2 regions of the Synechococcus sp. UW179B genome follow, and region 1 is predicted to be linked to the other one. Evidence: predicted binding sites of a transcription regulator. Region 1 holds the regulator's gene; the other holds the start of a gene.

Region 1 (15,616 bases):
AGCCATCTCCTCGAACTTGATCCACAACCTCTCCATCGATCTCCATTTCAAGAATGCAGGTTGGAGACAAATCTTCGTGATAGGGCTTGAGGTAGAGGTCATTCAGTGCCCAGTGAATCTCCTGATCGTCAGGAAGACCATCGTCTGCTCCAGAGGTCTCCTCATCCTCAGAACCATGCAGATCCCCCATGCGCTGGATCACCGCCTGCAACATCATGCGCCGCTCCAAGGCAAAACGATCTTCCAGCACGCGCTCCCAGAGCCCTTCACTGCGAAGCAAGCCGGGATCATGCGTGAGAAAGCCAAGATGGCCTCCTACGTTGAAACTCAGAATCGGGACATCCAGAACGGCGAGGTGTCTGGCGGCACCGAGCACGGTTCCATCACCCCCAAGCACCACCGCCAAATCCGGTAGCCGAGGCTCCGAAGCCAGCAAACCGGGGAACGGGTCTGCCGTCAGGCCACTCATCGCCAAGACGCAGGTCACGCCAATCGTCTCAAGCTCATCGGCGCAACGACGCGCCTCTTTGAGCGCCAGTGGGCTATCTGCGCGATAAATCAGCCAGACCCGTTGAAGGCGCATAACAGCGTGACGTCTTTACCAGCGCAAAAGATTGAAGCGCTCCATGTCCACAGTGACTCTGTTCCTGTACAGCGACAACAAGATCGCCAAACCGACAGCAGCCTCAGCGGCAGCAACGGTGATCACAAACACTGAGAACACCTGGCCACGAATCAGTTGGCCATCGACGTAGGAAGAAAAGGCCATCAGGTTGATGTTCACTGCATTGAGCATCAACTCAATGCTCATCAACACGCGAACAGCATTTCGGCTGTTAATAAGACCCCAGACTCCCGTACAAAACAGGACTGCTGCCAAGAGCAGATAGGCTTGGAGAGGAACAGAACCAGAAAGCAGCTCAGAGAGCATCACAAGAAAGGAGAAAGAATTCAGGCGCGAGGCTGGTCGGTCAATAAAGGGGTGCGTGCCTTTTCTATTAGGCCCTGATCGACCTCTTCGCCAGTGACAGGATCTACAGATTGAACGTCACGACGGGCCAAAACAATGGCCCCAATCATGGCCATCAACAATAAAACAGATGCCAACTCAAAAGGCAGCAAGTAGTCGGTGAACAGATGTTCACCGATGCGAACGGTGGCATCCTCCCCAATCGGCATTGGGCCCTTGGCCCAGGGCGTGGTGACCACAACACGGGTCAAGAGTGCAAACAGGCCAACACACACACCACCCGAGAGAAGACGGCGTATGGGGAGTCCGGGGATCGGAGCCAGATCCTCCTTTTTGTTCACCAGCATGATCGCGAACAGGATCAAAACGTTGACGGCACCCACATACACCAGGACCTGGGCCGCCGCCACAAAACTGGCGTTAAGCAGGAGGTAGAGACCTGCCACTGCCAAAAACACACCGCCTAGGAGGAAGGCTGAATAGACAATGTTGCTCAAGAACACCACGCCGAGGGCTCCCAGGACGATGACGGCACTCAGAGCCAAAAAACAAATGAGCTGCGTTGACGCGGCGATCGTCATCCTGCGCTCTCCTCCTCGTTGGAAGCTGATAAAGATGATTCTCTCCCATCCTCGGCAGCCTTCCTGGATCCAGCGGCCTTGAGCTCCTCAAGGATTTGCTCAGGAAGCTTGCCTGCTCGGGGGCGATCAGGAGAAACGCCATGGGGCTGAACTTCCCCAGCGGGCAAATACACCAGTTCCCGCAACGGCTGGACCGATGGATCTGTCGTCACACTGGTTGGCAGGCGACCTAAGGCAACGTTGTCGTAATTCAGGCTATGGCGATCGAAGGCTGCCAATTCATATTCTTCGGTCATCGACAAGCAATTGGTAGGGCAGTACTCCACGCAGTTGCCGCAAAAAATACAAACCCCAAAATCAATCGAATAATTGCGTAGCTCTTTTTTCTTCGTCTCCTTGTTCATCACCCAATCAACCACGGGAAGATTGATGGGACAGACGCGCACACACACCTCACAGGCGATGCACTTGTCGAATTCGTAATGAATCCGTCCTCGATACCGCTCAGACGGGATCAGCTTCTCGTAGGGGTACTGCACCGTGACCGGACGGCGCTTCATATGGTCGAAGGTGACCGACAGGCCTTGCGTGAGATTACGGGCCGCATCCACTGCATCCCTGGTGTAATCACCAACCTGTTTAAGGAAGCCGAACATGGTTTGGAATCGGGGAAGGGAACGATCGAGGAATCAAAACCCGGCTTTCATGATGCCGCCGGGAGAGGGGAAGTGACGAAATCAGCCGCCAAAAGCAACCGGAAAGGCCAGCTTGAGGGCTGCTGTGACCAGGAGGTTGACCAGGGCCAAAGGCAACAGGAATTTCCAGCCAAGATCCAACAGCTGATCGATCCTGACCCGTGGAGTGGTCCAACGCAAAAGGATCGCGATGAAGACCAACAGATAGGCCTTCAAAACCGTCATCACAATGCCCACGGTGCCTGTGATCAACTGCACCAAAGGCGCATCAATCGGCTGGTTTAACCAAGAGGCCAGCCATTCAACGGGGATCGGGAAGCCCCAACCACCTAGATAGAGGATGGAAACAAGGAGAGCAGAGAGAACCAGATTGATGTAACTGCCCAGGTAGAAGAGGGCAAATTTCATCCCTGAGTATTCGGTCTGATAGCCAGCAACCAGCTCTTCCTCAGCTTCTGGGAGGTCAAAAGGCAGACGCTCACACTCCGCAAGCGCACAAATCCAGAAAATCAGGAAGCCAACCGGCTGACGCCAGATGTTCCAACTCAGAACACCAGCCCCCGTTTGTTGGTTAACGATATCGACAGTGCTTAAGGAGTTGCTCATCATCACGACGGCCAGGACGGCCAACGCGAGCGGAATCTCGTAACTGATCGATTGGGCTGCCGCACGAAGACCTCCCAACAACGAATATTTATTGTTTGAGGCGTAGCCACTCATCAGAAGACCAATGGGCTGAACGCTGCTCAGCGAGATCCAAAGGAAAATGCCAACGCCCACATCGCTGATCAACAGGTTCTGCCCGAAGGGCACGATCAACCAAGACAAAATGACCGGCACCACCACCAGCACAGGGCCGAGGGTGAAAAGAATGCTGTCCGCTCGGTCCGGAATGATGTCTTCCTTGACGAGCAGCTTGAGCCCATCGGCAAGAGGCTGAAGAACACCGAGGGCTCCGGCGTACTCAGGCCCAACCCTTTGCTGCACGGCCGCAGAAATCTTTCGTTCCAGCCACACCGTGACCAGAACCCCCACAACAGCGGCCACAAGGACCAGCAACATCGGGAAGGGAAGCCAGAGCATGCGGGCAGCCTGGGCCGAGAGCCCAAACCCCTCCAGGGCCTGACTAAAGCTCTGCTCAAGGTCAAGACCCGGGCTCACCAGAGCCGGCGCGGTGGTGGCGAGGGAAGTCACCATGGTCAGAGAACAGATTGATGCAACTTAAGCGCCCGCGGCATTCACCCGCTCGTCTGCAGGGACCCAATGACGCATGGATGTGCCGGTATAAATCTGAGAAGGGCGAAAAATCCGATTGGCGCCGAGCTGCTCCCTCCAATGTGCCAACCACCCGGCCACCCGGGAAATCGCAAACACCGGGGTGAACAGATCTCTTGGAATCCCAAGTTTCCGGTACACAAGCCCTGAATAAAAATCAACGTTGGGATAAATCCCCTTGGGCCCGAGTCGAATCGCCGCAGCCGTTTCAAGGGCATGGGCCACGTCATAGAGCTCGTCGTGACCAAAGCGAGCAAACAACTCCTCAGCCAAGGACTGAAGGATCACGGCCCGCGGATCTTTCACTTTGTACTCACGGTGGCCAAAACCCATCACTTTGCGTTTGCTCGCCACGGCTGACTCGAGGTAGGAGTCGGCCTGTTCCGGAGTACCAATCTCCTCCAACATCGCCAGAACATCTTCGTTAGCGCCTCCATGGAGAGGGCCCGCCAGCGTTCCGACCGCCGATGCCACGACGGCATAGGGGTCGGTCAACGTGCTCGCCGTCACCCTGGCGCTGAACGTACTGGCATTGAGGCTGTGCTCAGCGTGGAGGATCAAACAGCGATCAAAGATTCGAGAGGCCAGGGGATCGGGCTCTTGCTCCGTGAGCATGTACAGAAAGTTGGCGGAGTAAGCCAGGTCGTCGCGGGGCTGGATTGGATCCTGGCCTTTTCGGATCAACTGGAAGGCCGCCACCATGGTTGGAATCTTGGCAATCAGCCTGACAACAGCGTCGTAGATGTATTGCGGATCATCGATGGCCCGGCGGGAATAGAAGAGACCCAAGGAAGCCGCGCTCGATTGCAGCGCATCCATCGGATGCCCGTTGGCGGGGAAGCACTTCATCATGTCGCGCACCCGAAAGCTGACTCGGCGATGCATCTGCACTTCGTGCTCAAAATCACGAAATTGCTGCGGTGTCGGCAGTTCACCCCAGATCAACAGATAGGTGGTCTCCAGGAAACTGCTGTGGACCGCAAGGTCATCGAGGGAGTAGCCCCGATAGGAGAGACGCCCCTGGAGGCCGTCAATGTCGCAAATCGAAGATTGGGTGGCGGGGACGCCCTCCAGACCAGGCCTGAACACCAACCCCGTGCGTTCATGCCGGATTTCGGTACCGCCGGTCTGACTCACCACCACCCACAACAACAACTTCTCACCGCAACTTAAACGCAGCCCGGCAATAACAGACGTGGTCTTAGCAACCCCTGCAGCTGCGCAAGGCCACGGGGATCTTGATGGGATGGGTCCCAATGAAGATGACAAAGCCCCGCCTTACGCAGCCTCAGGCCAGCGGATGGCGCTCCGATCAACGCTGCCGCAAGCCGACTCAAATCAGGCTCATGCCCCACCAGCAAACACGAGCCTTGCAAGCGCTCGACCAAGGGCCATGAATCCCCGCCGGGCTCAAGACAACGAGCGAGCTCAACCGCAGGAGCCATCCCGCTTTTTACGGCCAGCTCAGCGGTTTCACGCGCTCGGCGATATGGGCTGCTGTACAAGCGGTCGGAGATCAATCCGAGATCGCGCAGACGGCAACAGACTTTGAACGTGCGCTCGCGGCCCAAAGGGGTCAGAGGGCGATCCGAATCATCCGTACCTTGATGGCGCTCAACCGCGATGCCATGCCGCAACAGCAATAGGTCAACCAAACCGCAGCTGGGCACGGAGACGCAAGCGGTGAGAGCCTGCTTGACCATCTCCCTCCTCACCAGATCCCTCCTCTTGATCGGTCCCAACCGCCAAAGCAAGCTCATGCACCGCCGGGAGTAGGGGTCGGCCGGCCACCGACTGAATCAAGCTCCAGGGCCGCCACTTTTGGAGCTGAGCGCGGCTGGGCTCCGTCGCCAAGGCCAACTGCTGTGCCAGAGGCGCCGCCCCATCGTCCTGCAAGGCCCGTAGTTGATCCAAGCGCGGCTCAAGGGCGGAGTGATCCTGACGCGTTGTCAGAGCATCCAGGGTCTGCCCCCACCAGTCTTGACCAGATTCACGCTCCAAGGCCACCGCAAGCTGGGCCTGAAGAGAGGCTTCACCCCGCTGCCGCTGCCGGGCTAGCCGGGTCCATACCTCAAGGGCCGATCCATCAGACGGCAGGGCTGAGCGCACGAGCCCCTTGACTTGGAGGTCCGCATCCACGGCCTCCAAACCAGGCTGATCACTGGATGTTCCCAATAGCCATCCCTCTTCACCCTGCTTCCAAAGCAGGGGGCCCGCATCCAACCCCACCACAGCGGAAGCCCCCTCGGCTCCCAGGGTTTGGAGAGTCTCCTCAAGAACAGGCGCCAACCATTGAGCGACGGGGTCCTGATCATGAGGACTTAGGAGCCCTGCAGGATCCGAGAGCAAAGCGAGGGCAGAGGCTGATCCACCGGCTGAACGCATCAAGGATTGCGACTGCAGGCCGCCAGTCCCTGAACCTCCAAGCGGCTGACGAAAACGCAACACAGCATCCAGATCGAGAGCAGTCCCTTTGGGTTCCAGTGCTGCTACCAGACCAACCAGGTCGTCGTCATCAGAGATGGAGCGCGGCATTCCAAGCCACGTCGCCATCGCGACAGGATCAGCCGTTAGCAGCGCCGCACCCCGACCAAGCTGCTGCAAGTCAGCCACGAGAGCTTCGTCTCCAAGCTGGTGCAAAGCATCCAGTTGAGACACATCCAAAGACTGCTCCAGCACACCACGACCGGAGGCAATTAAGAGCAGGTCATCGTCGATCAAGGCTGTAGCGATGGGCTGTGGATCTTGACCAAGCAGCGCTCCGCGACCGCTGATCACACCCATTCCCCGGTAACGACTGATTTGCAGATCGGTGCCTGCCAAGCTGCGCGTTTGCCAAAAGCGTTGCAGGAAACGCTTGGCCCCGTCTTGATCAAGGCTGGTGAGGGCGAGCACCCAACCCGCAGGAGCATCGGAGACGGGCGCAAACAAGGACAAACTGACCTGGGGACCGATCCAATCCGCGAGTTCTCCCACAAAATCCAAGCCCGCTAGAGCAAAGGCTCCATCCCGCAATTGCTGGGTGCTGTCCCGAGCTTTGCGTCGGCGTGACACCGGAGCCACGGCCTGGGCATAGGCAGGCATGCGCCCAGGATCAGCAAGCCAATGCAAACTCAGGGATGCATTTCTCGGAACGAACCGAGCGGCTCGTGGCAAGACGAGGGGTTGCCCGACAATCTTGAGGGGACTCTGCTGAGCCATCGCCCACCACAGGCCCAAGGCGGTGGTTAGCAGCAACACCACCGTTGCAGCGACAGCTAAAAGGAAGGAACGCGCCTTCATGAAGCAGCAGGCGTGGGTATGGCCTCATCTTTGTTCATGATGAATCCCATGACACCCTCTTCACCCCAATCGATCAGCGCCAAAGACCTTCACGCGTGGCTAGCGAGCGGCAGTGCCCTTCAGCTCGTTGATGTTCGCGAGCACTCCGAACTGGAGATCGCTCCCTTCCCCGGGCAGGTGGAACATTTACCGCTAAGTGAATCAAATCTATGGCTTTCCGATCTGCCCGCAAGGCTGACCACCAGCAAACCCATCGTGGTCATTTGTCACGCCGGGATCCGTAGCCGAAATTTTGGCTGCTGGCTCTTAGAGCAAGGACCGGATTATGAGGTCTGGAACCTAGAAGGCGGCATTCATGCCTGGAGTGTGGACGTCGACCCGAGCGTTCCCCGTTACTGAGCAGCGGTTCATGACAACGCCACCAATCCGAGGGGAAACCTCCGTACGATCAAAACGCTGATTGTGTGCCTGTGCAGCCGCTGCCCCGCCGACAACAGGAGGTGCTCAGGGCCACAGTGCACCACTACGTTGACACCATTGAGCCAGTGGGGAGCCGAACCCTGGTTCAGAGGTTCGATCTGCAAGCCAGTGCTGCCACCGTGCGTTCAGCCATGGGGGCTTTAGAGCAGCGGGGTCTTCTCACCCAACCCCATACATCTGCTGGACGGGTTCCAAGCCCCAGTGGATACAGGCATTACGTGGATTGCCTACTTCCGAAGCCCGGAACAATCGCCCAACATCTCGATCAGGAGTTAACCCAACTCAGCCTTCGCTGGGCAGCTCTGGATGATCTGCTCCAAAACATGGCGAGAAGGCTCACCGATTTCACGGGACTGATGAGCCTGATCACGCACCCCAGCCAAGGGCAACCCGCACTGGAAGCGATCCGACTGGTGCGCAGCGAGGAGCGATTGCTGGTGATGTTGGTGCAAAATTCCAGCCAAGCCAGTCACCTCAATCTTCGGCTGCCCCACGGCAGTGAGCATCAAATCGAAGCGATGGATCAATGGGCGCGTCGGCAGCTCGACGGCAATGGCCGTTTGAATTGGAATGCACTGCCCAGAGAATTGCAGGCCTGCGGCAGAGCCCTCCGCGATGCCATTGACAGCCATCAGACCTTGCAAACCACCCAAGAAACCAAGGCTCTCTTTCATGGCGTGTCTCGGCTCATAGCCGAGCCCGAATTCAGCCAAAGCGCCAAGCTCAGACCACTCCTTGAATTGATGGATCAAAGTCCTGCAGCCCTAACCCTCTCCGCTTCCAGTCCTGGATATGGCATCTGGATCGGCCAAGAACATCCCGAACAGGCTTTGCACCACTGCTCAGTGGTCCAAGCCACCTACACAAGCGCCACAGACGGCGTGGGGCATGTGGCGCTTGTGGGGCCAATGCGCATGGCCTACGCCACAGCACTCGCTGCCGTTAAGAGTGCCGCCCATCATCTCGAGAATCTTCTGAACTGACATGGCGTTCCAAGGAAGACCCCTGCCCCCCCCGGTCGCCATCGTCCTCGGACTCAGCATCGGGGGGGCTTTGTTTGCCATTTGGAGCGGTGTCAACCTGACAACGAACCAGGAGCCGTTTGAGCCCGCGCCGAACACCTCGATTGCCTCCAACGAGGCAGAACGAAGCGTTGCGAGCGAGAACCTTGATTCACTTCTCAACGAAGAACCCCGCCCTTGGTTGCTGGCACAGTCCCTTCCCCTGAAAGGCCCCTCCGGGCATATCGGAGAGCGCTTCGCCCTAGGGATCGACACTGTTCTACGAGAGTTGAATAACCGTGGTGGCATCGCCGGACGCCCCGTCAAGGTTTGGCGGATCGATGATGGCTATGAGCCAGAAAATACGCTGCGTAATACCCGCTTTTTTGCGGCCGAGCCTGATGTTTTGGCCCTCTTCGGCTTTTTTGGCACACCCACGAGCAAAGCGGCCCTACCGATTGCCAAGAAGGCGGGACTCACCCTTGTTGCTCCTCTCACAGGTGCTAGCGCCCTACGGGCACAAGGTCAGACAGGGGTGTTGCACTTCCGAGCCAGCTATGCGGAAGAAGCTCGGCGGATCGTCAATCACCTCGTCAACGACGGCTTCGTCAGAATTGCAGTGGCGTATCAGAACGACGCCTATGGAAAAGACGTGCTTGCCAGCACAGTGGAGGCCCTGAAAAAGCACAATCTCAGCGCTGTCAGCACAGCGGCCCTACCACGAAACTCCATTGAAACAAAGCAAGCCGCCGACACGATTATCAAATCAAAGCCCGATGCCCTGATCGTGATCTCACTGAGCAAAACGATGGCCTCGTTGGTGAACAACCTGCATCGAAATGGCAGCCGCCCGCAATTAATGACCATCTCTCCAACAGGAACCAAAGCGCTGTTTCGAGATCTACCTCAAGCAGCCGCCTTTGGCGTTGGTGTCACACAAGTTGTGCCCTTCCCTTGGGATGCACGGCACCCAGATGTCGCGAGCTATCAACGACTCCTACGTCAGCAGCAGCAGGATGGTGAAGTTGATTTCGATTTCTACAGCCTCGAAGGCTTCATGGCAGCGCAATGGCTCGTTGAGGCGATGGAATCGATTGCTCCAGATATCAACCGGGACCGACTCGTCGATGAACTGAGACGCACCACGCCAGGATTACATCGCAGTATCGATTTGGTTTTCCTTGGCAGTGATCCCTGGGAACCCTAAAAAGGTTGTCAGATCAACAACCAGCTAGCTATTGACAATAAAACCATAATTATAAGAGAAATAGGAGGCCAGAATTGCTCATAGAAATGGATACGTCCCAAAATCAAGTCTCGACGATCACTGGCCTCTAATTCCGCTCGCCTCTTGAGACTCTCAAGGTAGAGGACCAGTGCGAAGCTAACAATCGAAAGGATGTAAGCAATCGCATAAATCGAATCTAAAAACGAAAGATAAGGGAGGCTTGGCAGCTCTGATCGATATCCATCTTGCAAAAAGATCAGCGTTAACAAAACGGCGATCGGAATCTCAACACGAAACTCTGTCAGCACCCGGGTAATCAAAACAATCGAGGCCATCACCACAACCAGGGGCTGAATCAAAGTCCAGAATGCAGACCAAGAAGACTTTTGATAAGACACATCAAAAATAAGCTGGCTGTATTCCTCATCCACAGCGCTAACGCCAAGTCCCGAGGCAAAGTGATGCCGAAATTCCCCAAAAGACCAGCCGCGTGTGAGCCAGCCAAAGAGATCAGAATACTGACCAATCCCGCTATCCCTTAAATCAGGAATCAAACGAAGACTTTGATAGGTCAGATCACCGACAGGATCATCAGCCTCAAGAACAACAGGGAGACTCACCGAGTTAAAAGGAAACCTCCGCAAGTCCAAGTTGTCAATGTAAAAGTCCCCTGTATACAACATCCCTTGCCCAAAAGTGCCGTCTTCAAATTCACGGACGTCCCGCAAAGGCGTGATTACAGATGTTTCCGGATTGATATCATTTTCAAGTCCAATCACCTCGGAAATAGCCAAGCCTCTTTCTTCCAAGTAATCCTGGAAAGGCTTTCCCCAACGCATCCAGATATATCCCTTGCTGGAAAAGCTAGGAACCTCCAGATCCAGACTGAAGTTATTCGCAACGTAAATACCTGCATAGACCTTGTATTTTGCCGCTTCCAGAAGTTCCGAATCACGCAGGACTTCCGCCCCCTTTAATGGCCTGCCACGAGCCGCAGCATCAGGCGCTTCATTACGAATGTGAGGAGTACTCGTGAGCCGAAGCAATTCTCGAGAACTGATCACGTCTAAATTTTCTCTACCAAGAAATTGAACCAGAAAAATCCCAGAGATTACAATCACCAGGACGAGGAGAAAGTCCCAAAAGTTTAATCTGATGCGCAACATCTTGGGATGCTTCAACAAGCGCTGAAGCACAGTCTTCAAAGCTGACTTCCAAGTTTTTCCGCCACGGTGTTCACATCCTTATCACCACGGCCAGAACAATTGATCACAATTTCGCTGCCGCTGGGAAGCGTGGGGCACAACATTTCCAGCCAAGCAAACGCATGGGCGGTTTCCAAAGCGGGAATGATTCCCTCCAACTCACTCACAAGCCGTAAAGCGGAAAGCGCCTCATCGTCCGTAACGGCAGCGTATTCAGCGCGGCCGATATCCCGCAGATAACTGTGCTCTGGCCCCACACCGGGATAGTCAAGCCCAGCACTGATGGAATGCGCTTCCTGGACTTGGCCGTCCTGATCTTGAAGAAGCAGGCTCATCGCCCCATGCAGCACCCCCACTCGGCCCTCCGTAATCGTGGCGGCATGACGTCCGGTTTCCACTCCATCACCAGCGGCCTCAACACCAATCAGGCGAACTGAGGTGTCTTGCACAAACGGATGGAAGAGCCCCATCGCATTGGAACCTCCACCCACACATGCCAACAACACATCAGGAAGCCGCCCAAACGACTCCATGCACTGCTTCCGGGCTTCATTGCCGATCACTGCATGGAAGTCACGCACCAACATCGGATAGGGATGTGGACCAGCCACGGATCCAAGGATGTAGTGGGTGGTTTCCACATTGGTCACCCAATCGCGGATGGCTTCGCTCGTCGCGTCCTTCAAGGTGGCCGTTCCTGCCGTGACCGGCTGAACGGTGGCTCCCAATAAGCGCATACGGAACACATTCAGCGCCTGACGGCGCATGTCTTCAGCCCCCATATAGACCACGCACTCCAGGCCGAAACGAGCGCATACCGTTGCGGTGGCCACGCCATGCTGACCGGCGCCGGTTTCAGCAATGATTCGCTTCTTGCCCATACGCAAGGCCAACAACGCCTGACCAAGGGCATTGTTGATTTTGTGCGCACCCGTGTGATTGAGATCTTCGCGCTTCAACCAGATGCGTGGACCACCATCGGAACGGCGATAGTGAGCGGTGAGACGCTCCGCTTCGTAGAGGGGTGTGGCTCGCCCTACATAGGATTTCAGCAGCCGGTTTAGCTCAGTCGTGAAGGCTGAATCCTTCCACGCTTCAGCCGCCGCTTGTTCAAGCTCAGCAAGCGCTGGCATCAGCGTTTCGGGAACGTACTGCCCTCCATAACGACCAAACCGACCGTGAGCTTCAGGCCGAACCGAAGGCGTCAGGCTGGCTGGATCTGGGGTGCTGGCAGTCGGCAGAGTGCTTGTCACAGGTCTGGCATGCCGCTGAAACGGCGTCTTGCAATAAGTCAGCGTAAACAGGCGATTACACGATGTCGTGGATCACAGGCCTCAATACGCAGATCTCGAAACCCTGCCTGCAGGAGAGCAGCGCCCATATCGAGGCCGAAATAGTCCTCGATGTAGGGCTCGGTGCTCTTCAGCAGGGTCGCAACGGCGGCTGGCAGGCGTTGCAATACCGATGAAGCTGGATCCTGATCCACCATCAGCAACACGCCCCCAGGCTTCAGAAGACGCGCTGCTTCTTGCAACACCTCACGGGTGGCGCTTTGAGGCAGCTCGTGGCAAACAAACTGAAGGCTGATGAAATCAATGCTCTCACTCGCCAAAGCGGTGTGTTCGGCAGCGGCATGGCGCCACTCACTGATCAAGCTGTCGCGATCTCTGACCCTTGCCACAGCCAGCATCTCCGGGGAGAGATCCAAACCGATCAGCCTTGGCCTGTTCAAACCACGTTGATCGGCCCGAGCGTTCAACCAACGGGCAAGCGCCTGGGTGCTGACGCCAACGGAACAACCCAGATCCAAAACCTCGCAGGTGGAATCGCTGAGAAGCGGTTCCACCACGGCATGGATCGCATCGCGGAGTCGCGTTTGAGCCTGGAGCGGCTCCAGCTCTTCCTTCGGCCAAATTCGCAGGGCCATCGCATCGGTGGCTTGCTCAGCCTCCGCTGCCGCCTGCCAGCAGAGGTTGCCCTGCTCATAGGCATGGAAACGCGCTTGGTAGTAGGCGGGAGGAACCAGGCCCTCGGCGCGACTCTCCGCCAGAAGGGGAGCGGCCGCCTCCAACAACTCAGACCGTCGCTTCCGCCAAGGGATGCCGTTGCGCTCAGCCGTCCGGATGATCAGCTGTCGTGCCTGAAAAAACAGGGGGCGACGCAACAGGCGGATGCCAATCAACCGTTCAATCCAGCGGCCGAGCCCCCGACTGGAATCAGCCCATTGGGGAGCGGGAGCAGACCCACTCATGTTGAGAAACGGCAGGATAGGAACGGATGCGAATAGCTCATGCGCAAGGGAGGCTGGCAAGAATTCAGCAGTGCTGACAGTCTGCAACGCCCAACTGGACCATCAGCAGGCGTCACACCCAAAAATGAGCAGGTGGTTCGCGTGCAGCCCACCCGCGGAGGGAAAGGGGGCAAAACCGTCACGGTGATCCGAGGTCTTGAGTTAGAGCCAGATGGCTTGAAGTCCCTCCTCAAAAAGTTGAAAACGCGCATTGGCAGTGGCGGCACCGCAAAGGATGGCGTGATCGAGTTGCAGGGGGATCAGGTTGAGCTCAGTCTCGAATTGCTTAAAAAAGAGGGCTACAAACCCAAGAGAGCTGGAGGCTGAGACCTCAGCGGCTTCATGCCGAGATTGTGCCGTCGTCGTTTACGCCAGGAGACAATGCCATCTTTCGCGCTCCGTTCATGGCCGCCGCCGACAACACAAAAGCAACCAACATCGTTTGGCACCAGGCCTCGGTTGATCGCGACACTCGCGCTAAACAACGGGGCCACGGCAGCTCAATCCTCTGGTTTACGGGCTTAAGCGGGGCTGGCAAAAGCACCTTGGCCAATGCCGTGAACGCTGCTTTGTTTGAACGTGGACTGGCGACTTACGTGTTGGACGGCGACAACGTTCGCCACGGGCTCTGCAAGGACTTGGGCTTTTCCGACGCCGACCGAGAAGAGAACATCCGGCGCATCGGCGAGGTGGCGAAGCTGTTCCTCGATGCCGGCGTGATTGTGCTGACGGCGTTTGTGTCTCCTTTTCGGGCTGACCGCGACAAAGCAAGAGCTCTTGTGAACGCAGGAGACTTCATCGAGATCCACTGCGCAGCCGATCTCAGCGTTTGCGAAGAACGTGACACCAAGGGGCTCTATGCCAAAGCGCGTGCGGGAGAAATCAAAGAATTCACAGGGATCTCCAGCCCCTATGAAGCACCGGAACATCCTGAACTCAATATCAACACCGGCCACAGCAGCCTGGACAGCTGCGTCGACCAGGTGATCCATTATCTGGTTGCGCAAAAAATCATTCCTGCGCAGAGCTGAGCGCTTTCGAAGGGAGATCAAAGCCCTGACGATCAGCCCAGGCATCGATCAGGGTTTTGATGCAACTCGCCACTGGCACGGCAAGCAACAGGCCCAGAAGCTCTCCAAAACCGAACAAAGCGCCCGCTCGTGCACCAAGCGGAAGAGCAATCAGCAGCCAAGCCGGCTGCAAGCCAACGATGCTCCCCATCAAGCGTGGCTGGATCACCTGATCCACAACCTGACCGACGCCAATCGCGGCCGCCAGGATGGCGAGGCCCATTCCAGGATCTTGCACGGCCAACAAAACACTCACCGCAACGATGGTGAAAGCACTGGCATAGGGGATCAACGTTGTTAGGCCAATCAAAACAGCAAACAACACGCCATAAGGGATCTTCAGCAAGGTGAACACCGCAATCTGACCAGCGCTCAAAATCAAAGCGAGCACGACCTGACCGGCGAAATAGCCCCGAAAGGTGCGCGTGATGGTGGCCACCACCAGCTCACGCCACTCCTGCGGCAACCAACGCACCAACCCTGCCGTAATGGATTCGCCTCCCAGCAGAAAGAACACCGCCAGCACCAGGACGATGACGGTGTTGATCGTAGTGCCGAGGGTCGCCCCAAGAAGGCTGAGCAACTGTTGACTGAACTGGCTCGCTAAACGACTGGCACGCGTCAAAACATCGCTGCTCAGATCTCCGAATTCACTTGGCAATCCACGGGCCAGCGCCCATTCCTGGAGACGGCCGATCAACCCTTGGGAGGCTTCAAGCCAACCTGGCAAGGCATTGATCAATTGCGCGAGTTGGTCAATCAAAAGGGGCACCAATGTGATGCCTGAGATCACCAAAATTCCTACAGCCAGCAAAAACACCAGGGAAATCGCAAGCCAACCCGGAAGCCCCCGGGCACGAAGCCAGCGGGAAGGAATGCTGAGGAGGAAGGCGATCAGGGCCGCGGTCAAAAACAAACCCGGAAAGGGCGCCAGCGGCACAAGCAACTGACGCAACACGAATAAGTTGAGTGTTAACAGAGGTAGGGCGAGTCCCCAACGCATCCAGGCAGGACCGAACATCAAACGTTCCGTTGAGATTGAATTGTGAAACTGACCACGACCAAGGGTGTGTGATCAGCTACTCGACATGGAATCCAGATAGGCGTCAGCACCGAGATTTTTGAGGCGGGCATCCTTGGCAACCACCATGTCGTGGAGTTGCTGGCGGTAGGCCTCGAGTTGTTCAGAGAGGGTCGAATCACTGATCGCCAGAATCTGAGCGGCCAGCAAACCAGCGTTTAAACCGCCGCCAATCGCCACCGTGGCCACAGGGATACCCCCAGGCATCTGAACAATGGAGTGCAGGGAGTCGACCCCGGAGAGCGCGCGACTCTTCACGGGAACGCCGATGACGGGAAGCGTGGTGAGCGAGGCCACCATGCCTGGGAGGTGGGCAGCACCGCCGGCACCAGCAACGATCACTTGAAATCCCAGCGATTTTGCATGCCTTGCAAAGTCCACCATTTCCAGGGGAGTGCGATGGGCCGAAAGCACACGCACCTCAACGTTGACACCCAGTTCTTCAAGGACCGAAACCG
Region 2 (15,616 bases), on a different contig from region 1:
TCATGCCTGGATGCTTTGCCTGCCATCCTGACGTTTACCTGGTGCCCTGTCTCCGTCGTGGTTCATAGTTCGCTCCCAATTGATGCTCAGGGTTACGCCGATCGGCGTCAGCGGTTCATGGCCCATCTTGGCGGTGCGGCGGCTGTGATTCCAGCGGCAACCCTGGTGACACACCATGCCGACTGTGAGTGGCCCTTTCGTCAGAACAGCGACTTCTGGTATCTCACAGGCTTTGATGAGCCGGATGCCGTCGCCCTGTTTTTGCCCCATCGGCCTGAAGGCGAGCGCTACGTGTTGTTTGTGAACCCTCGTGAGCCAGGGGCCGAGGTCTGGACAGGACGGCGGTGGGGCACTGAGGGGGCTGTGGATCAGTTCGGCGCGGATGTGGCCCATCCCCGCTCTGAATTGGCCCAACATCTGCGTGGGTATCTGAAAGATGCCGAGGGCATTGCCTTCCGCACGGGCCATCACCCGGCGGTGGAGTCCGTGGTGCTCGAGGTTTGGTCTGAACAATTGGATCGGGCGTCGCGAAGGGGTGCCGCGGCTTTAGGGCTGGTGGCGCCCTGCCCGGTTCTGCATGAACTTCGCTTGCGCAAAGATCCGGCGGAGCTTGATCGGATGCGTGAGGCGTGCCGCATTTCAGCCCAGGCTCATGAGTTGGCGCGTGCCGCTGTGAAGCCCGGAATGAATGAGCGACAGGTGCAAGCCCTCATCGAGTTTCACTTCCTTGATCAAGGGGCACGGGGCCCTGCCTATGGTTCAATCGTTGCGGGAGGTGATAACGCCTGCGTCCTGCATTACATCGACAATCAGGATCCGCTCAAGGACGGTGATTTGTTGCTGATCGACGCCGGGTGCTCAATTGGTGACTACTACAACGGTGATATTACCCGTACCTTTCCTGTGAACGGCCGCTTCAGCGGTGAACAGCGCGCGCTCTATGAATTGGTTCTGAGCGCTCAGGAGTCGGCCATTGCCACCGTGAGGCCTGGAGGAACAGCGGAGGAGGTGCATCAGACCGCTTTGCGAGCGCTTGTGGAGGGTCTGTTGGATCTTGGACTCTTGGCTGGAGATGCTGACGGAATCATTGAGCAGGGTGCTTATCGCCATCTCTACATGCACCGCACGGGGCACTGGCTTGGGTTGGATGTGCACGACGTTGGCGCTTACAGGCTTGGTGAGCACCATGTCGAACTGGATCCAGGCATGGTGCTCACCGTGGAACCTGGTCTCTATATCAGTGACCGCTTACCGGTTCCGGATGGCCAGCCTGAAATCGATGACCGCTGGAAAGGGATTGGTATCCGCATTGAAGATGATGTGGCCGTTCTCAAGGATGGTTATGAGGTCTTGACGGCTACGGCCTTGAAGGATGTTGCCTCGATGGAGCGTGGATGACCTTTAGCTCGCAACTTGCAGGGAAATCCAGACCAAACCAACGGACAAGAGCATCAGGCCATCGAGCTCGCTGAAAGGGCCATTCTTTGCGCATCAACGCTGAGTGGGGTTCCAGTTGAGTGCCGCTTGGGTGTCGGTGAGGATCACCTCTGCTCCTGCAGCCCGTAGGGTCTGCTCGTAGTGCGCTCGCGCCTCAGATTGCGCTGGGAGTTGTAGGTGGGGAGGTGCAACCGCCAAGCTCATCCAGCGTTGTTGCGGGACCTGCTCCCGGGCTCGAATCACGGTGTTGACGTCCGCCACGGTGTCACCGAGATAGGCAATCAGTGGTGCGTCGGAACCGAGGTTGCCATCCACAAGGGTGCTTGCCAGCCTGATGAGCCCTTCTGGATCAGGTTTGTCTGGCGCATCCCCCATCGCTATCAGGGGAGGGTTCTGCAAGCCGAGACGTTGCTCCAGTAGGAAGCGAGCAGAAGGGGGCTCTGCTCCGCTCACGAATCCCCAAAGAATGTCTCGATTCGTCAGGTCTGAAAAAAAGTTTCGATCGACGAGGAGGGGCTCATCGCAAATAAATCCATCCCAAGCGAAGGGATCTCCCTCTGGTTCAGATCCGAAGTAAAAACGGCTGAAAACGTTAATCAGATCAGCGCGACTGGGTAGGGCCGCTGAGTGGGAGGACGAGTTGGGTGAGGGATGGGTCAGCGCGTGCCGACGTAAAAGTTCAAGGCTTGCATCCCAGTCATTGTTCCAGCGTCCTTCACCCTTCAGGGCATCAACCGTCTCGTGACCAGGCTCCCACCCGCAGTAGTGATGAACGGTGGCCTGGAGTGCACGGCGATAACTGCCTGCCACATCCCGAATAACGCCATCAATGTCGAAAAGCAGGATTGCTTGTGGCTTTGATCCTGAAGATTGCAGGGGGATTTGGCTTCAGCAACTGGTAAGTTAGTTCTTTGTCCTTCATCCTTGAGCCCTGACACCATGACGGTTTCCGAAGGCGCAGCCGTCGACCAGGAGGTCGCAACAGAGGCAGCAGCAGCTGATGCAGCACCCCAGGCCGGCGCAACACCCGCGGGTGATGCCGCTCCCCAGGGCGAAGATGCAACTCCTAAGGGTGAAGTGTCAGATCAGCAGCAGGAGCCCAAAGAAGGTCGTCCAGTGATGCGCGGCGGCAGTGCAGCACTTGCTTCTGCCACCATCGATGCGGATGGAGTTCCCTCTGGCTATACCCCAAAAGCCGATGAGGGACGCTTCTTGCTGAAGATTCTCTGGCTTCCTGACAACGTGGCTTTGGCGGTTGATCAGATTGTTGGCGGTGGCCCCAGCCCCCTGACGGCTTATTTCTTCTGGCCTCGTGAAGATGCTTGGGAGACTCTCAAAAGTGAGTTAGAAGGCAAAAGCTGGATCACTGATAACGAGCGTGTTGAAGTTTTGAATAAGGCCACTGAGGTCATTAACTACTGGCAAGAAGAAGGCAAAGGCAAGAGCCTTGACGAAGCAAAACTCAAGTTCCCCGACGTTACTTTCTGCGGTACTGCTTGATCCGAACGAGGACTCTTCGTTTAATGATCAAGTGTTTAGCCCCGTTTCGACGGGGCTTTTTTATGTCTTTGCGACGGGGAATGTTGAAATCAGTTTTGGGAGACACATTCAATCCATAAAAAAGCACCCTGTTTAGGGTGCTTGATTTAGATCCGGCGTTGTTTTTTACAACTTAGGTTGATTTGCTTGCCTGGGCGCGTGCTCTGGCTCGTTCAAAAAGTTGCTGCGCTTTCACTTTTTCAGGAGTGGAAGGCTGGCCTTCGAGCTTGGTGACGGCAGTGCGTGCAGCGGAAAGATCACTTTCAGCTGATGTGGAATCGATATTGACGCCGAGCTCGGCTGAGTTCACCAAAACGGTTACATCATCGGATTCAACTTCAGCAAAGCCACCCATCAGGGCGATGGATTGCCAATTGCTGTCGGTACGCACTCTTAAAACTCCAACGTCGAGCGCTGCGAGCAAGGAAACGTGGCCAGGAAGAATGCCGACTTGACCGGTGGTGCTTGGAAGGATCACCTCATCGGCCGAACCATCGAACACGCTCTGGTCTGGTGCCAGAACGCGGAGGGTGAGGGACATGGAAAGAAGACTGCGGAGAGTTGGAAAGCGAGTTGTTGATCATATTCAGGGCGCGCAAGCGCCCCGATGGGGATCAATTGGCTTCAGCCGCGATCTTCTCGGCCTTGGCTTTGACTTCGTCGATGTTGCCGACCAGATAGAAAGACTGCTCTGGAAGGCTGTCGAGCTCGCCAGCAAGAATTTGATTGAAGCCACTGATGGTGTCTTCAAGCTTCACGTACTTGCCAGGCATTCCGGTGAAGATTTCGGCAACGAAGAAGGGCTGGGATAGGAACTTCTCGATTTTGCGAGCACGATCCACAGTCTGACGGTCGTCTTCAGACAGTTCATCCAAGCCAAGAATGGCGATGATGTCTTGAAGCTCCTTGTAACGCTGAAGGGTGGATTGAACAGCACGGGCTGTGCGGTAGTGCTCATCACCCACAACTGCTGGCTGAAGCATGGTGCTTGTGGAATCGAGAGGATCCACCGCGGGGTAGATACCCTTCGAAGCCAAGGCACGGTTCAGAACCGTTGTTGCATCGAGGTGAGCAAACGTTGTGGCAGGAGCTGGGTCGGTGAGATCGTCAGCAGGGACGTAAACGGCCTGAATGGAGGTGATGGAACCTTCCAGTGTGGAAGCGACGCGCTCTTGAAGAGTACCCACGTCTGTACCCAGGGTGGGCTGGTAGCCCACAGCTGACGGCATCCGACCCAAGAGAGCGGAAACCTCAGAACCGGCTTGCACGAAGCGGAAGATGTTATCCACGAAAAGCAGAACGTCCTGCTTGTTCACATCGCGGAAGTGCTCTGCCATGGTCAGAGCTGAGAGACCTACGCGCATGCGAGCGCCGGGAGGCTCATTCATTTGGCCGTAGCAGAGGGCCACTTTCGACTTGGAGAGATCGTCGGCGTTGATCACACCGGACTCCTTGAATTCTTCGTAAAGGTCGTTGCCTTCGCGGGTGCGCTCACCCACACCGCCGAACACAGACACGCCGCCGTGTTCTTTGGCGATGTTGTTGATGAGCTCCTGAATCAAGACGGTTTTGCCCACTCCGGCACCACCGAAGAGGCCAATTTTGCCTCCCTGGCGGTAAGGGGCGAGAAGGTCGATCACCTTGATGCCTGTCTCGAACACCTTGGGCTTGGTTTCGAGTTCAGTGAGCTTGGGAGCTTCTCGGTGAATGGGGGAAGTGAGGTCAGTATTGACAGGGCCTTGCTCGTCAACGGGCTCTCCGAGCACGTTGAAGATTCGGCCCAAGGTGGCTTCTCCCACAGGGACAGAGATGGGTGAGCCAGTGTCCAAGGCTTCCATTCCGCGCACAAGACCATCGGTGCCACTCATGGCCACCGCACGGACTCTGTGGTCACCAAGCAATTGCTGGACTTCGGCGGTTAGGCCGATCTTTTCACCAGCAGTGTTGGTGCCCTCAATACGTAACGCGTTGAGAATTTTGGGGAGTTTGCCGGCTGGAAATTCCACGTCCAGAACCGGTCCGATTACCTGACGGACAACGCCCTTGGAACCGGTAGAGGCAGGAGCAGCAGCGGCCATAAGTAAGGAGAAGTGAGAGGGACGCGCAACAGGACGATCCCTTCCTGAGCGGCAGAACCTTAACACCGTCTTGATGTTGCTCTCGCTGTTCGGTCACCCGCACAGGTCACCGCTGGTGCTTGACCCATGCACGGACCTAACTTTGGCACTCATCGATCCCGAGTGCTAACTCGCGTCGATCGAGCGGCGCCTAGCGCCCTGTCCCTGCTTCTCAAATACCTATGGCAGCTGTTTCTCTCAGCGTTTCCACCGTTAAGCCCCTTGGAGACCGCGTCTTCGTAAAAATCTCTGAATCCGAAGAGAAGACTGCAGGCGGCATCCTTCTTCCTGATACTGCCAAAGAAAAGCCTCAGGTGGGCGAAGTTGTCCAGGTGGGTCCTGGCAAGTCCAACGACGATGGAAGCCGTCAGGCTCCTGAAGTCAGCATCGGCGACAAGGTTCTGTACAGCAAATACGCCGGTACAGATATCAAGCTTGGCAGTGACGAGTACGTCCTGTTGTCCGAGAAAGACATTCTTGCTGTTGTGGGTTGACAGCAATCCCTCTGAGTTTCATCTCAGAAACGACCGTATTTTCCTCTTACATCTTTTTTAATCGCCTCCTATGGCTAAGCGAATTATTTATAGCGAGAATGCTCGCCGTGCTCTCGAAAAAGGCATCGACATTCTCACCGAAGCTGTTGCAGTAACCCTCGGCCCAAAAGGTCGCAATGTGGTTCTTGAAAAGAAATTTGGTGCTCCTCAAATCATCAACGATGGAGTCACGATCGCCAAAGAGATTGAGCTAGAAGATCACATCGAAAACACCGGTGTTGCTCTGATTCGTCAGGCCGCATCCAAAACCAATGACGCTGCTGGCGACGGCACCACAACGGCGACCGTTTTGGCTCACGCCATGGTGAAAGCAGGCCTTCGCAATGTTGCAGCCGGCGCCAATGCCATCACTCTGAAGAAGGGTATTGATAAGGCTTCTGATTTCTTAGTCGGAAAGATTCAAGAAAATGCAAAGCCGATTGCAGACAGCAACGCCATCGCTCAAGTTGGCACGATCTCAGCCGGTAATGACGAAGAAGTTGGCAAGATGATTGCCGACGCCATGGATAAGGTTGGCAAAGAAGGTGTGATTTCTCTTGAAGAAGGGAAATCGATGGAGACTGAGCTTGAGGTCACTGAGGGTATGCGTTTCGATAAGGGCTATATCTCCCCTTATTTCGCAACAGATACTGAACGGATGGAAGCGGTTCTGGATGAGCCTTACATCCTCTTAACTGATAAGAAGATCGGCTTGGTACAAGATTTGGTGCCTGTTCTTGAGCAAATTGCTCGCACTGGTAAGCCTCTCCTGATTATTGCTGAGGACATTGAGAAAGAAGCCCTCGCCACCTTGGTGGTGAATCGCTTACGCGGCGTGCTCAATGTGGCTGCAGTAAAGGCTCCTGGCTTCGGTGATCGCCGCAAAGCGATGATCGAAGATATGGCGGTTTTGACCAACGGCCAGTTGATTACGGAAGACCAAGGCCTCAAGCTTGAAAACGCCAAGCTGGAGATGTTGGGCACTGCCCGCCGCGTCACCATCAACAAAGACACCACCACGATTGTTGCCGAAGGCAATGAGGCGGCTGTGAAGACGCGTTGCGAGCAGATCAAGAAGCAGATGGACGAGACTGATTCCACCTACGACAAGGAGAAGCTCCAAGAGCGCCTAGCCAAGTTGGCCGGTGGCGTTGCTGTTGTGAAGGTGGGAGCAGCAACCGAAACAGAGATGAAGGACAAGAAACTTCGTCTAGAAGATGCCATCAACGCCACTAAGGCCGCTGTAGAGGAGGGCATCGTTCCTGGAGGCGGTACAACCTTGGCTCACATGGCACCAATCTTGGAAGAGTGGGCAGCCGCCAACCTGTCCGGCGAAGAGTTGATCGGTGCAAACATCGTGGCTTCAGCGCTGACTGCTCCCCTGATGCGCATCGCTGAGAATGCTGGTGTGAATGGCGCTGTCGTTGCTGAAAACGTCAAGTCCAAGTCGTTTAACGAGGGCTACAACGCTGCCAATGGTGAGTATGTCGACATGCTTGCTGCTGGCATTGTTGATCCGGCCAAGGTGACCCGCTCTGGTTTGCAAAATGCTGCATCGATCGCTGGCATGGTGCTAACCACCGAATGCATCGTGGTTGATATGCCTGAGAAGAAAGAAGCTGCTGCTGGTGGCGGTGGTATGGGCGGCGACTTCGACTACTAAGCGCGGGTTCCCCACCAAGTTTTCAGCCTCCGTTAACGCGGGGGCTTTTTTAATGGATGGGACTCGATCAGTTACGCAGCGTGACGCCTTCAGAGGATGAAACCTGATCAGGGTCGATCGATTCGCCAAAGCTCTCTGAAAATGTTCAGGATGAACAGTTTTTGAGTGCTTTGGTTTGCAACGGTATCGATGAATACAAAAAGGGCTCTTTTGTCGTCCCGTCTTCGTCGATTCCTCATCGCCCTATTGGTGGTGCCAGCACTTCAACTATTGAGTGCTGCCTTGCTTCCTGCCTACGCCGGAGAGACGGCCCTTTTGGCAGCTGACAACACCCTGGTTCTGACGTCCTCGGCTTTGGTGCTGTTGATGACGCCTGGTTTGGCGTTTTTCTACGGCGGGTTTGTCCAATCTCGAAACGTACTCAACACGATGGCGATGAGCTTCGTGATGATGGGACTTGCCACGTTGGTGTGGGTCACCTTTGGATTCAGTCTTGCGTTCTCCGATGGGGGTGCCTTGCAAGCTGTTGTGGGTAATCCGTTCTCCTTTGCTTTGTTGGAGAACGTGCCTCCCGTCTGGGATGGACTGGCGATCCCAGGTCTTACCTTTGCGCTCTTTCAGGGCATGTTTGCGATCATCACGCCTGCTCTGATCTCGGGTGCGCTGGTGGAGCGGATCAGTTTCAAGTTTTGGTGTGTGTTCAGCCCGATTTGGTTGTTGCTGGTTTACGCCCCTTTGGCCCATATGGTTTGGGGTGGGGGCTTCCTTGGTAAAGATCTTGATTTCGCCGGTGGGACGGTGGTTCATATCAGTTCTGGCGTATCGGCATTGGTGCTCGCTGGGCTGGTGGGCTCGCGCCGTCAGTGGCCTAACGCCGTGCGTCCTCCCCACGATGTCAGTCAGATTCTTCTGGGGACGGGTCTGCTCTGGTTTGGTTGGTTTGGTTTCAACGGTGGAAGTCAGTTGGCGGTAGCCGGTGCAGAGTTGCCGTTTACGACAACACACATCTCAGCAGCCGCGGGCTTGGTGGCTTGGTCTTTGATCGAGACGTGGAGGAGTGGCAAACCCACCGTTGTTGGTATGGCCACAGGTGCTGTCGCTGGCTTGGTTGGTGTCACCCCGGCGGCTGGGTTTGTCACCCCCGGTGCGGGAATGGCCATCGGTGCCATCACGTCGTTGTTTTGCTTTGCCTCAGTTCAGCTCAAAGTGAGACTTCGATTTGATGATTCTCTCGATACCTATGCGGTTCACGGTGTGGGGGGCACGATTGGCGCCTTGCTAACGGGTGTTTTTGCCAGTTCTGACTTGATTGCTGGGCATCCTGCTGCCAACGTTTTGATCGAACAGGGACGGGGTGCTCTGATTGTTGGGCAACTGCAAGCCGTCTTGGTGGCCTATGGCTTGGCAGCTGTTGGCACGCTCTTGATCACGTTCGTTTTGAGGGGTCTGGGCCTGCGCTTCCGGGTGTCACAAGAAGCGGAAAACCTGGGAATTGATGTGCAGGCCCATGGAGAAGAGGCCTATGCCGAACGGGTTGGTTCTCCTCAGTTCCAGTGAATCGCTACGGCTGCTGTCTTGATTCCTTTGGTGATGATGTCCACCTGCAAGGCCCAGGGCGTCATCACGCTTCTTTAAAGCAACCCTGCTGATCCGACGAAAAAAAATTGAAAACAACGCGGATTTTGTTCCAAATATATGGTCTTTAACTCGTCTTTTAAAACTCAATTCATGCATGCGTAAACGATGAATTGACGGGATGGGATGACATTAGATTCAGACGAGGAGTTAACTGAGCCAGCCTGCGCTCAGAATCACAGCGAGTGCGAGGAAAAATGAAAGTGTTGTCCAGGTAATGCGATTCAGCGTTGCTTCTGCACTGCTAGAGCTGGTGAACGATGAACTTCCACTGGCCGCGATACCTCCCATTCCATCCCCTTTGGGACTGTGCAGGAGGACGAGCAGAATCAGAACGGCACCACTGCCGATCCAGACCCAGGAGAGAACAGTCGTAAGCATGTGTGGATCTTACTTAAACGGGTTGTGGCAGCTTGGTCGTTGCTGGAGCTGAGGCTTCGATCGGTTCAATCAAGGAGATGCCCGTCATGGCTTCGGGTTTGTCCAAATTGAGCAGCTGAAGAAGCGTTGGCGCAATATCGGCAAGGCCCCCATTCTCTCGAAGTCGAATCGAATTCCCGAATCCAGGGACCTTGCGTTTCTCTCCCTCGATCAAAATGACCGGCACGGGATTGGTGGTGTGTGCAGTCCAGGCCTGACCATCCGGTCCTTGCATCCGCTCTGCATTCCCATGGTCTGCTGTGATTAAAAGGGTGCCACCCATGCGCCCAACGGCATCCAGCAACTTGCCGATGCAGCGATCAACGGTCTCAATCGCTTGCGTAGCGGCTTCCATCATGCCGGTATGCCCCACCATGTCGGGGTTGGCGTAGTTGATGACAACGAGGGAGTGTTCACCCTGCTGGATCGCGGCAACACAACTTTCGGTGAGCGTGTCTGCGGACATCGCAGGAGCTTGGTCGTAGGTGGCGACCCGGGGAGAGGGGACGAGATGTCGCTTTTCGCCTTGAAGGGGTTGTTCAATTCCCCCGTTCATGAAATAGGTGACATGGGGATATTTTTCCGTTTCGGCTGTGCGGAACTGCTTGAGGCCGGCATCTGCGACCACCTGTCCGAGAAGCTGATCGAGGGATTCGGGTGGGAACACAACGGAGACTGGTAGATCCGTTTCGTATTGCGTAAACGTCACGACATCCAGCTTTGGCTGATGCACACGCTTGAAACCGTCAAATTCCGGGAGTGTGAGCGCCTGAACAATCTGTCTGGCTCGGTCTGGACGGAAGTTAAACATCAGCAACGCATCCCCATCTCGCAGTGGATCGTCGGAGACGCGAACGGGTTCTAAGAATTCGTCGGTGATGTCTTGGTCGTAGCTGCTGGTTAGTACGGATAAGGGCTCAGCGTCGGTCCTGGCCAAGTCAGGATCCGTCAGGAGGGCATAGGCCCGCTCTGTTCTCTCCCAGCGATGGTCACGATCCATCGCCCAGTAGCGCCCGCAGAGACTGGCAATTCGGCCAATTCCATGGCTGCTGATTGCGGCTTGGATTTTGCTTAGGTGTGTCGGTGCACTTTGGGTTGGCGTGTCTCGTCCATCGGTGATGGCGTGGATGGCCACGTTCTTAAGCCCCTCTTCTGCCGCCCATTCGAGCAGTCCGCAAACGTGGTCGACATGGCTGTGTACGCCGCCATCGGAGCAGAGACCGAGCAGATGCAGGGTGCCACCAGTGCTGCGGAGACGGTCGGCGACGGCTTGAAGCGCTGCGGTGCTGCCAAGCCGGCGTTCGCGCACGGTTTCACTAATACGCACCAGCTCTTGCCGGATGATCCGACCGGCTCCAATGGTGAGATGCCCGACTTCTGAATTGCCCATCTGACCGTCGGGAAGGCCCACATGGGATCCGCTCGCTTCAATCACGGCGTGGGGATAGGCATGCCAGAGCGCATCGATGACAGGAGTTGACGCGCTGCGGATGGCGTTGTGCTCAGTGGAGTCACAAATTCCCCAGCCGTCCAGGATCGCAAGAACCACGGGTGCAACGGGAGCGTTGCGAGGAAGATTTTGTTCGAGGTTGTTCGGTACGTTCACTCCGTCAATCTCAGTTCTTAAGTCCCTCTACAGATTCAAGTTACCTCCCTGCTGCCCAAAAGCTTCTGATTCATGCCTTGCAGGTTTGCAAAAGCTGATCGTGCTGGGGAAAATCGTTCATACACTGATCGCCTGAAAAGAAAGCGATGGCAGATCGAGACGTTGGGAATGATCGGATTGAAATTCTCTCTGCGGATGAGCTGCGAAAAACGGTGACGCGCCTGGCGTCTCAGGTGTTGGAGTCCGTGCCCAACGTGGAATCTCTGGTGTTGCTGGGGATCCCAACCCGCGGAGTTCAATTGGCGGGTGTCCTTGCTCGCTCTTTACAAGATCAGAGCGGTCACGCTGTGGCTACGGGCACTCTTGACCCCACATTTCATCGCGACGATTTAGGTCGTGTGGGTGTGCGCATGGTTCAGGCCACCGACCTGCCCGTGAGCGTGGAGGGAAGGGATGTCGTGCTCGTGGATGACGTTGTTTTTACGGGGCGAACCGTGAGAGCCGCCTTGGAGGCCATCCAGGCCTGGGGCAGACCACGGCGAGTGTCTTTGCTGGTCATGGTGGACCGAGGCCATCGCGAATTGCCAATCCATCCGGATTTTTGCGGCAGGGTCGTGCCGACGCGTCAATCGGAAACGATTGAACTGCGCCTGCTTGGTTTGGATGGGGAGGAGGGAGTTTTCCTTCGACGCGTTCATGAAAACAACCCTGAATGATCAGGCTTGCTTCACCCGGCTGGGGTTAGCTCGTCAACTCGGAAGTGGGCCTTGTAGCGACCAAAAGCCACAACAATCGGAAGCGTTGGGCTGATGGGACGCCCCTTCCAATCGTCGAGCACCTGGAAAACCTCTCCTTCACTTCCTTCCATATCGAAACTTTCTCCTCGATGTTGGGGGTGGTTGAAAACCACAACGCTGGTGGAGACGACAACCTTGTCACCCGGCTGCATGGACATCGGTTCAAGTCAGGCGATTGTCTCACGGGAAGTCAAAACAAGGCCTTAGTTCTTGGCCTGACAGAGCGTCTCAGGACCATCCTCAACGATGGTGCCGCCTAGATCGCTGCAACCGGCCATGAATGCTTCCCAAGGAGCCATGCCCTCGCGGATGTGGGCATCCACTGCCTCGTTCAATTGATCTCTCGCCACCGTGTGAGCCGGCAAGGCTCCGTGGCTGTGGTGCTCTTTCTGGTCCCTTAAATCGTCAATGGCCTGCTCGACTTCCTGACGCATGGGTTCGGCTTGGCGTTGCCACCAGGGATGATCGAGCTGGTTGAGGGCGCTGAGTGCCTCCCACCATTGTTCTTGGTTCACATGCCCTCTCAGCTGTTCCAGCTGAAGGCGATTGCGATTCCAGCTCTCCTTCAAGCCGTCACTTAAGCGACTTCCGGGGCGTCCATCGTGCTTCTCCAGCGGCTGAAGCATGGTCAATGCCTCGTTTAACTTGCCAGCGCGAAATTGAGCGAGAGCCTGTTCCCGTAGCTGATCGCGCCAGCGCTTGAGCTGTTGTTGATCTTGTTCTTTTTGCTGTGGAGAGCCAACGCCTGAATTCACGAGCTGCTCTTGAAGGAGCAGAGCTCGACCTGGATCAGCCTGATCCCAGGTTTGTTGAGCGAGTCTGCGTCGACACACGGCAAGCTCTTCGGGCGCTTTCTGGCCGAGCCAACGCAAGGCAGCTAATTGTTCTCCGTAGCGCAGGCATGCAGGCAGGTCGTTAGCTGCTAGTGCCCGACTCAATTTCCGCGGCAGCTGTTGCTCCCATAAATAAGCTCCAGCACAAAGTGCTGCGACTCCACCAAGGGTCGCCATCATCCAAAAATGTGGCAGGTGGCGACGCAGCGCCAAAGTCCAAAGCCTCTTAAGAGAATCTCCTTTCTATGGAGGGGAGAAAGGACTCTCAACGATGTGTGGACGGACCGTTCACTGCACAGTTATCAGAGTGCACGGTTCGATGGCCAAACCCGTTCTTAAATCTTCCCCGCTCATCACGAGTTGAGCCTCGTCATCAAGTTGAAAAGCTAGGCGTAGGCAGTCTTCACCTGGTTGGCCAACGGGATTGAGTTGAAGACGAATGGTCTTTCTTGGAAGAGGCTGAATGGTGTCTGGAACGTTGCTGTTGTCCCTAATCGTGGGAAGCCCTCCAACGAACACCACTTCGTGACGCCGCTCGCCCTGGGGCTCACCGAGCACGAGCTCAATGTCCTGTTGATGGCTGCGACTTGCGCTCAGGTTCAGCACCAAGGGTTGAAGCGAGGGCCATGGTTGGCCACTCAGAAATAAGGGATGCCAGTGATGGGCACGACTGCGACGATCCCAGCAGCGCAAATACACGCCTTTTTGGAGTAGATCTCTGATCCTTACCCCCGGCGTGAGATTGAGAGCACCAGTGGCCACGGCTTGAACGGGTGGTGGCGTCAGCAATGGCACCGGCTGCATCGTCTCTGATAACCATTGGCGCACCAGCGGAAGATGGGCTCCTCCTCCAACGGCGACGACGGCGTTGAGGTCTTCCGGTCTGCAGCCTTGTTGGCGGGCCGAGGCCAATGTGCGATCGAGCAGCCCTTCAAGAACCTTGATCAATCCCCGGCGCTCAAACAGCGCGTGGAGTTGGTTGCGATTGAGCGACAAGGTGATGGGTTGCGCGAGATCGATGCTGCTCGCTAACTCGCTGAGGGTCTCCTCATTTCCGACATCAGGGCTGCTCAGGCGGCATTTCAAGCGTTCAGCCGCATTCAAAAGGCTCGTCTGACTTCTCAGAATTAGATCCGGATCGTTTGGAAAAAGGTGATCCAAGATCCAGTGATCGAGATCCCTGCCACCCAAGGGGATGCCTGCTTTCCCTAAGACCCTTGCCGAGCGCAGCGTTTGCTTGCTGTTTTTAAGGTCTCGCCCCCGAAAGCGCAGCAGCTGAGCGATGGGAGCTGCCCTTCCTTCCCCACCTTCTAAGGCGACAAGGGAGAGGTCCAACGTGCCTCCGCCTAGATCCACCACCAACAACTTGGAGCCTGCAGGCAGTCCTGCGCCCATGGCCGCGGCTGTTGGCTCATCCACGAGCGCCACCTCGTCAACCGGAAGGATCGTGCAGGCCTGCAACAGCCATTGGCGATAACCAAGCGCCTGATCCACTGGAGCTGTGAGCACCAGCCGCTTCACCGATACGGTCGTGGGCAGGCGTTTCCAGATCTGGTGCAAAAGAATCTCGCCAGCTTGCTCAGGGCTGAGGGGATGGGATGGAAGGTCGGATTTGTCCAAGACGCCGATCCAGCGCTTGAAGTCGCGATGAAGTTCCGGGGATGTGCCATCGGAGAGTCCGCTGTCGAGGACTTGCCGGCCAACGAGAGGCTGATGGTTGGAAAGAGCGTTGCTCCAGATGAGGCTCGGGACTTCCCCCGGTCGTTGACTGATCGGGGCGAGATCGAGGAGTTGGGGGGGGGAGGCGCTGCCGTCGTGAAAGGCCACCACCGTATTGGTGCTCCCAAGGTCGATGGCCAGTGTTCCTTGAACAGAAAGATGAAGGTTTTGTTCGTCCTTTAGGGGCTGATCCTCAGCCATGGCCATCTTGATAAGGAGTTAAGGCTACGGGGCCTAGCGATGGATCGGTTGAGCCGCCTGGTGTTTTCCTTCTACAGGGAGGAACCAGAGATTGAAGCTGAGTTGGAACCGTTACGTGATTGCCGGATGTCTCGTAGTTGGGGATGCATTCGTATTGAGTGCATGGATGGGAAGCACCTTGAAGAGGTGAGTGGTTTGATGACGCACCTGAGACGTCCACTCCTCGCGATGGGGTTAGGCCGCCAGATCGTTTTGCGAGTGCCGGGTCGTCCCCAACGCGCTTATCCCATGCAGGTTCCGTTTCACAGCGATTTGCTCACATAGAGTGAAGCGTCGATGACTAGATGGGAATGATTTCTGCAGGTGTGGACTCAAAGGACCTCGCGAAGCGGGGTGAGAGCTTGATTCGTCAGTCCACCAACCGTTATCTGACAACAGTCAAAATCGCTTTTCGCGCTAAGCAGCGACGTTTTGACGACTTCGACGGGCTTCTAGAGGAATCCAGTGTGAAGCCGGTTCATCGCGCAATTGTTGAGCTTTCCGACGAGCAGGATCAGCCTGATCTCCTGCCTGGATGATCCAAGAGGAGGGGCCTGGCTGGCGTCTCGCCCGTGATTTCAGCCGTGACGGCTTTCCCTTCCTGATCGGAGGGGACTCTTGGGCTGTCGAGCTTACTGAGATGGAAGTGAAGGGGCTGCAGGCCCTTCTTGTTGAGCTCGACCATCAACACACGCTGATTTGTGATCAGTTGATGGAGGAAGAAGCCATCACCTTGGAGCTGGAACAGCAGGAGTGGTGGGGGTGCCTTGATGGCACCCGTGACCACTGGGGGCTGCGTGTGGTGCTTCAAGGCAAGGGGATGCAGAGTCGAGGGCTCGAGGGCGCTTGGCCTGCTCCAGCGGCTCAAGCTTTCCTGGCTGCGTTGAGAACGGTTTGGGATTGAAAATTGCATTAGCTGGTCTGATCAATCAGGATTGATTGATTTTTCCACGTTGGAACAGCCCCATTGCACAGCTTTTCCACAGGCTCACGGGCTGTTTTTGAGTTGCGGTCTTTCCCCTGTGGAAAAACATCGGTTTTGGAGATTGTGTGCTATCGCCCGAGCGCGGTTAGTGG

The links. The regulator HrcA, encoded in region 1, represses chaperone genes, less so after heat shock. The targets are predictions, from matches to a motif close to TTAGCACTCNNNNNNNNNGAGTGCTAA.
Region 2: groES (co-chaperone GroES) is a predicted target of HrcA. The motif match lies at 5,197-5,223, and genes of this name have one in related genera.

What each region holds. Positions count from the first base shown of each region.
Region 1 covers NZ_UCNZ01000010.1:119,989-135,604, reverse strand. The annotation lists gene DXY38_RS06180 (NAD(+) kinase) at 1-583, opposite strand, end outside; gene nuoK (NADH-quinone oxidoreductase subunit NuoK) at 599-931, opposite strand; gene DXY38_RS06170 (NADH-quinone oxidoreductase subunit J) at 952-1,551, opposite strand; gene ndhI (NAD(P)H-quinone oxidoreductase subunit I) at 1,548-2,207, opposite strand; gene nuoH (NADH-quinone oxidoreductase subunit NuoH) at 2,289-3,407, opposite strand; gene DXY38_RS06155 (citrate synthase) at 3,468-4,664, opposite strand; gene DXY38_RS06150 (histidine phosphatase family protein) at 4,691-5,224, opposite strand; gene DXY38_RS06145 (DUF3352 domain-containing protein) at 5,169-6,803, opposite strand; gene DXY38_RS06140 (rhodanese-like domain-containing protein) at 6,852-7,202, shown strand; gene hrcA (heat-inducible transcriptional repressor HrcA) at 7,274-8,266, shown strand; gene DXY38_RS06130 (ABC transporter substrate-binding protein) at 8,268-9,491, shown strand; gene DXY38_RS06125 (hypothetical protein) at 9,500-10,693, opposite strand; gene trpB (tryptophan synthase subunit beta) at 10,714-11,970, opposite strand; gene DXY38_RS06115 (class I SAM-dependent methyltransferase) at 12,009-12,968, opposite strand; gene DXY38_RS06110 (translation initiation factor) at 13,008-13,334, shown strand; gene cysC (adenylyl-sulfate kinase) at 13,412-14,038, shown strand; gene DXY38_RS06100 (AI-2E family transporter) at 14,019-15,098, opposite strand; gene purE (5-(carboxyamino)imidazole ribonucleotide mutase) at 15,153-15,616, opposite strand, start outside.
Region 2 covers NZ_UCNZ01000007.1:73,915-89,530, forward strand. The annotation lists gene DXY38_RS04190 (CNNM domain-containing protein) at 1-4, opposite strand, end outside; gene DXY38_RS04195 (aminopeptidase P N-terminal domain-containing protein) at 58-1,398, shown strand; gene DXY38_RS04200 (TIGR01548 family HAD-type hydrolase) at 1,492-2,283, opposite strand; gene DXY38_RS04205 (30S ribosomal protein PSRP-3) at 2,377-2,937, shown strand; gene atpC (ATP synthase F1 subunit epsilon) at 3,110-3,517, opposite strand; gene atpD (F0F1 ATP synthase subunit beta) at 3,591-5,054, opposite strand; gene groES (co-chaperone GroES) at 5,276-5,587, shown strand; gene groL (chaperonin GroEL) at 5,658-7,289, shown strand; gene DXY38_RS04230 (ammonium transporter) at 7,479-8,846, shown strand; gene secG (preprotein translocase subunit SecG) at 9,075-9,305, opposite strand; gene gpmI (2,3-bisphosphoglycerate-independent phosphoglycerate mutase) at 9,319-10,950, opposite strand; gene pyrR (bifunctional pyr operon transcriptional regulator/uracil phosphoribosyltransferase PyrR) at 11,097-11,666, shown strand; gene DXY38_RS04250 (ferredoxin-thioredoxin reductase variable chain) at 11,678-11,899, opposite strand; gene DXY38_RS04255 (hypothetical protein) at 11,951-12,757, opposite strand; gene DXY38_RS04260 (Hsp70 family protein) at 12,869-14,500, opposite strand; gene DXY38_RS04265 (hypothetical protein) at 14,540-14,824, shown strand; gene DXY38_RS04270 (DNA-directed RNA polymerase subunit omega) at 14,851-15,078, shown strand; gene DXY38_RS04275 (DUF1818 family protein) at 15,075-15,443, shown strand.